Regions from separate parts of the Pseudalkalibacillus berkeleyi genome, predicted to be linked through region 1. Evidence: riboswitches for the same ligand, from Rfam matches in the RefSeq annotation. Region 1 holds a riboswitch; the other holds the start of a gene.
What was found. Region 1 has a riboswitch for lysine ahead of L2716_RS08615 (aspartate kinase). Riboswitches for the same ligand answer to the same signal wherever they lie in the genome.
Positions count from the first base shown of each region.

Region 2: another riboswitch for lysine. It lies ahead of L2716_RS12510 (Na+/H+ antiporter NhaC family protein); the one in region 1 lies ahead of L2716_RS08615 (aspartate kinase).

Region 1 covers NZ_JAKIJS010000001.1:1,617,553-1,620,909, reverse strand. Annotated here, with positions in the region: gene L2716_RS08625 (pyridoxamine 5'-phosphate oxidase family protein) at 1-214, shown strand, start outside; gene L2716_RS08620 (histidine phosphatase family protein) at 237-791, shown strand; lysine riboswitch at 933-1,124, shown strand; gene L2716_RS08615 (aspartate kinase) at 1,299-2,531, shown strand; gene L2716_RS08610 (glycerophosphodiester phosphodiesterase) at 2,816-3,357, opposite strand, start outside.
Region 2 covers NZ_JAKIJS010000001.1:2,375,846-2,379,202, reverse strand. Annotated here, with positions in the region: gene yunB (sporulation protein YunB) at 1-652, shown strand, start outside; lysine riboswitch at 741-926, shown strand; gene L2716_RS12510 (Na+/H+ antiporter NhaC family protein) at 1,135-2,697, shown strand; gene L2716_RS12505 (sodium-dependent transporter) at 3,034-3,357, shown strand, end outside.

The DNA.
Region 1 (3,357 bases):
TATATTAGGAACGATTGTCAAAGTGGATGAGTGCTTTATACATTGTGCGAAAGCCTTTAAACGATCCAAGCTTTGGGATTCTAAAACTTGGCTCGATCAAGCAGAGCGCCCTAATCCAGCAAAAATGTTGCATGCGCATGTTAACTTACCCGGCTTATCTGAAGAGAAAATTGCAGCTGAATTACAAGAAAGCTATCGAAACAGACTGTACTAATTTTACATGAGGAGGGGATTGTATGATCTATGTTGTCAGACACGGGCAAACCGATTTAAATAAAGAAGGTAGGCTGCAAGGGAGATTAGGACTACCTTTAAATGAAGAAGGGGTGAAGCAAGCCGAGCGTTTAAGAGAAGATTTTGTGGAGGTTGAATTTGATTTTGTATTTTCTTCCCCACAAGAGCGAGCGATACAAACTGGAAAGATCGCAACAGGCAATGAACCTATAATAGATAAGCGTCTTGATGTGTTTGATTTGGGAGAAGCAGATCGTTTGTTAAAACATGAAGTTAAACTAGCTGGTGCCGTACCTGATCCAAATGTTTATCAAGGGGTTGAAGATATTCATACATACATCGAAAGAGTGTTTGATTTTATGAATGAAATAGAACTTAAGTATGGTGGAAAGGATGTTAACATCTTAATTTCGGGGCACAAATGTACAACCGGAAGTATCGGTGCCTATTTTGAAGGGATTCCTGAGGACCGAAACATTTTAAGGCTATCATCGGATAATGGAGCGTACAAAACGTATCCACTCAACAGGAAGACTAGTACGAATCCAATCTCATAAATGATGAAAACGACGTAATCGCAACATATCTTAATCAAACACAGTAAATAAGTTATGAAAAAGAAAAACTTGTCTCATAGTCAAGTTTTTGATAGAATACAAACAATTAAATTTTCAGGCCACACTTCAAGCATTAAGTGAAGTGATGGTAGAGGCGCGAAAACCAATAGTATGATGCATGAAGAGGTTGAGCTCTTATGAGTGCATAGGAAAGGGGAATTCGCCGAAGCTGAATGATTGTCTCAAACATCATTTGGCTGGATCTGTATTGAATAAATACAGAGCTGTCATACGACACAAATCCCTGATGTCGTATGGAGGACTATCTCACGCAAGGGAATAAGTGTGGCAGACGTTTGAGGATTGACTCTCAAGTCTGACGATTTGTTTCAATTCAATCATATTGCAAAACGAGTTTTTTGCTATGGTTGTTTGAAAAGTCCGTCACACTTACATTGAGTCAATCCTTTTTATATTGTAATTTTAGCTGATGAAAGGAATGGAAGCATGGCTTTAATCGTTCAAAAATATGGTGGTACTTCTGTAGGTTCTATTGAAAGAATTCAAAATGTAGCGGAACGTGTAATAGAAACTTACAAGCAGGGTAAAGAAGTGGTCGTTGTCGTATCTGCGATGGGGAAAAGTACAGACCAATTAATTCAAATGGCAAATGATATATCCGAACAACCTTCAAAAAGAGAGTTAGATATGCTCGTTTCTACAGGTGAACAAGTTTCGATGTCGCTGTTAGCAATGGCGCTACAACAAAAAGGCTATGAATCAGTATCACTTACGGGATGGCAAGCTGGTATTAAAACAGAATCTGTCCACGGTAATGCAAGAATTTTGGATATTGATTCACGACGGATCAACGGGCATTTGGCAACTGGTAAAATTGTCATTGTAGCAGGGTTTCAAGGGATTACTGAAAATGAGGAGATTGCAACACTTGGCAGAGGCGGCTCAGATACGACAGCAGTAGCAATTGCTGCATCGTTAAACGCCGACAAGTGCGAAATATATACAGACGTTACGGGCGTTTTTACAACAGATCCGCGTGTCGTTAAGGACGCGCGAAAGCTTGAAGCAATTTCTTATGATGAAATGCTTGAACTCGCAAACCTAGGTGCTGGTGTACTCCACCCACGATCGGTAGAGTTTGCGAAAAACTATAATGTAACACTTGAGGTGCGCTCGAGTATTGAAAAAGAATCTGGAACAAGAATAGAGGAGGAAGTAGCAATGGAAGGTAACTTGATGGTGAGAGGAATTGCGTTTGAGGATAATGTAACAAAGGTTACCGTGTATGGGTTGCCAGATGAAATGTCAACACTTTCTAAGTTGTTTACAACACTCTCTGATAATCAAATTAACGTCGATATCATCATTCAAAATACAAACGGAAATCAAACCACCGACATCTCATTCTCTGTAGATTCAGATATTCTTCAATACACAATGGATGTGCTAAGTAAGTTTAAATCTGAGTTAAGATATGAGCATATTGCATACGAGGAAGGACTTTCGAAAGTTTCCATTGTGGGCTCAGGAATGATATCGAATCCAGGTGTGGCTGCAAAAATGTTCGATGTTCTGGCAGAAGGTCAAATTAAAGTCAAAATGGTCAGCACTTCTGAGATAAAAGTATCGACAATCGTTGATAGTGGGGAAATGATCTCTGCGATTGAGTGCTTGCATGAAGCCTTCGAATTAGATGCAAGACAAGCTGTTACAGTATAAACGGATCATCGAACACTAATTGAGTGCTCGGAAGCGAGCAAAACGTGATACGGAGCACTCATAGAGGTAAATTGGGTGCTCGGTAGCGAGTAAAACGTGATACGGAGCTCTCATAGAGGTCGAATGGGTGCTCGGTAGCGAGTAAAACGTGATACGGAGCACTCATAGAGGTCGAATGGGTGCTCGGTAGCGAGCAAAACGTGAAACGGAGCACTCATAAATGTAGAATGAGGTCGCGGTAACACCGTGATCCGGCTACGACGACCTCATATGGGAGCTACATCCTATTTTAAAAAGCTTTTTGGGTTCATTTTTTGCAGTGCGGTCATGACTTTGTTTGATTTTGGAGCATGGAGCCCTGATCGGACATCAAAGGCGATATCTGGAACGTCCGTAATAATGGCATCGATTTTATTCTCAAATAACCATTTCATTCGTTTAGGATCATTGATGGTGTATGGTCTAACGCGAATTTCGTGTTCCTTAAATCCGTTTAACATGAATTGATTGAGCGTCCGCCAATGTGGGTGTGCACTTTCAGCAGGAAGGCTCTTCACATAGTTCCATGGTTCATACAAACCAGAAGAATAGAGCGGTGCGATATCTATGTTAGGATCAAACTTCTTCATTTCCTTCAAGCTATAGTGATTAAAGGAAGAGTAAATGAGCCGGTCCTCTAATCCATGTTCTTGAACGAGATCATAAACGATTTTTTCCATACCATAGTACGGGAGTATGTTGTTTTTAAATTCAATATTCAATTTCAATGTGGTTGGTTTCATCCAAATTAAGAACTCCTCAAGCGAAGGAATTCTTTCATATTTAA
Region 2 (3,357 bases), 760 kb from region 1:
GAAAATCGCTGAAACAGAGACAGAGGATATTGCTCAACTTGCAATTCGTAGTGCGGTAAAGAGTAGAATCGTTGACTCTGGTAAAATTGGTGAATTGCTTGTGTATAAAGAAGATAAGGATGGAAATGTCGTAAGTGTAAGTACGAATCCTAAAGTAATTAATGAAGTACAGTCACTTGCAACAGCAAATGTACAGTCTCTCCTCGAGCAAATTGAACAAGGGAAAAAACCTGATTTCTACAATTTCGCAGACGTAGAAGTGACGCGGGAAAATGAAGAGCAAGCTGGATATATTACGGAAATACCATTAGGGCGAGCGACAAACAACTCTTTACTTGCTAACTTAGGTCCAAGTATACCGGTTAAGCTTCGTGTAATCGGAAGTGTTCAATCAGATTGGATTGAAACAACTGAAGTGTCTGGTATTAATAATACAAAGCTTCGAGGTTGGATTAATGTTGTCGTTAAAGTTCAAGTAGTCGTTCCGTTCCAAACAGATGAAAAGGAAATAGAGACGAACATTATGCTCGTATCTGTATTCATGCCAGGAAAAGTACCAGATTACTATGGTCCAGGAGGAGGCGTACAACCAACTATACCTATTACGGAAAGCAATAAATCTGAGGATGACAAAGAGAATGGATCACAGTAATGTGGTAAAATCCATATACCTTGTATTTTTATAAAACTTTTATTATAATATAACGTGGCGCGAAAACAATATTATAAACCTTATCATCGGATGAGGTAGTGGAGCATAGAACAAGAGTAGCTTTGTGGGAGTATGACATCAATGATCACAAGCGAAAGGGTTCATTGCCGAAACCATATTTGAATGTCCATTCGAATATGGTTGGGGTTGCACCGAACAGGTGTAGCACTGTCACTATTCGGGGAATATTGAATAGTGGAGAACTACGTGATCGATGGGGGATAACCGTTACAAAAGGTAACGATAGGTTATTTTCTATCTATCGTTACCTTTTTTTTATTTACCTAAAAGTAGGATTATTAATATTTCGAGGTTAATACTTCCTTAGAGTATTAACGAAATTTACAAAGCTTACTTAATAATGATAACCGGTTGTTTCATCGATTAATGATCTAAACATTATAAGGAGGAACACTGTACCAATGGAAAATACAATATATTCTTTAATACCGCCATTATTGGCATTGCTGATGGTCGCGTTTACGCGACGCGTACTCCTATCACTTGGGACAGGCATCATTGTTGGTGCTCTTATGTTGCAAAACTTTGACATTGCCGCAAGTGGTATGAAGATCTTTGAAATCATCCGTGGGCTCTTCATCACCGAAAATGATGCAGGGTCATGGGAAGTCAACACATGGAATGTCTTTATCCTTTTGTTCTTATTACTTCTCGGAATGATGACCTCTCTGATCGCCATTGCAGGTGGAAGTCGAGCATTCGGTGAATGGGCGATAAAAAAAGTAAAAACGCGAGTTGGAGCGCAAATGCTCACAATCGTGCTCGGAATTATCATTTTTATTGATGATTATTTCAATTCTTTAGCTGTCGGTAACGTAAGTCGTCCACTTACAGATCGTCATCGTATTTCACGCGCCAAGCTAGCTTACTTTATTGATTCTACTGCAGCGCCAGTTTGTGTAATTTCACCTGTATCAAGCTGGGGAGCTTATATCATTGGACTAATTGGCTCTATTCTGGCTACACATAGTGTTACGGATTATGGTGCACTAGAAGCCTTCATCACGATGATTCCGATGAATATCTATGCATTATCAGCATTACTGCTCGTATTTGCAACAGCACTTTTCAATATTAATCTATTTTCTATGAAAACCCATGAAGAGCGGGCAATCAATGAAGGACAAGTTCTTGATCCTGATAAAAAGGCTGTTCCAGGAGAGCAAAGCGACCTTCCTGAAAGTGATCGAGGGAAGGTAAGAGACCTCATTTTGCCGATTATTGCATTGATTATTGGTACGGTCGCGGCTATGCTCTATACCGGTGCACAGGCAACCGATGGTGAAGTAACATTACTTAAAATGTTTGAAAACACTGACGTTGCAAAATCTCTCGTTTATGGAGGATTGTTTGGATTAGCGGTAACGATTGTCTTATTCTTAGGTAAAAGACTGCCAGGAAAGCATTTCGGACTTGGTGTATGGAAAGGGATTCAATCCATGCTTCCAGCAATTTATATTTTGATCTTTGCTTGGGTAATCGTAGCTATTATTGATGAGATTGGCACCGGTAAATATCTTGCGGGTATTGTTGATGGCAACATTAACCTTGCATTCTTACCTGTTATCTTATTCTTAATTGCTGGTGTGATGGCATTTGCAACAGGTACGTCATGGGGTACATTTGGTGTTATGCTACCGATTGCAGGGGAAATTGCAGCAGCCACAGATATTAACTATCTCTTACCAGTCCTTGCAGCTGTCCTTGCTGGATCTGTATTTGGAGACCACTGCTCACCGATTTCAGATACAACAATCCTGTCGTCAACAGGAGCGGGGAGTAATCATATTGACCACGTCATGACACAATTGCCTTATGCGGTATTGGCAGCCGTGATCAGTTCGGTTGGATTCCTCATTCTTGGATTTACGCAAAGTATACTCCTATCACTATTGACTTCTATTGCACTAATGGTTGTCGTTGTATTGGTATTACGAAATTGGAAATCTGTAAAAGTAAATTAATTCACTGTAAAAGCCTAAGTGGTGATTCAATTCATCACTTAGGTTTTTTGATGTGCAAAACTGGAAATATATTCTTGGGAATCACCGAGCATTCTAATAATTCGCTATTCAAAGACAAAATGTTATGTTCGTATAATGTAAATGTCAAAAAATGTAGTATTTTCATACTAATCTTTACGACAACAAATATAGATAGATATCACTAATTTTTTTGAAAATTCTTTGACATGCTTTTGGCAAATCGCTATACTTATAGACGAAATAGTCAGAAAAAACGAAAGGTTTTTACAAAAGGAGACTTTCGTTTCAAATTGTACAGAGAATGGGGGAGCTTTCATGGATAACAACAGAGCACAATGGGGGACAAGAGCAGGCTTTATCCTTGCAGCGGTTGGTTCTGCAATAGGCCTCGGAAACATATGGCGTTTCCCGTATATTGCTTATGCTGATGGCGGTGGTGCGTTTTTCCTACCATATTTAATCGCATTGCTCACAGCAGGTATTCCTATATTAATTTTAGAATTTACAATGGGTCATAAGTATCGTGGTTCATCACCATTGACATTTGCACGCATCAACAAAAAAGCGGAATGGCTAGGTTGGTGGCAAGTCCTTATATCTTTCGTTATTTCAACGTATTACGCAGTCATTATCGGTTGG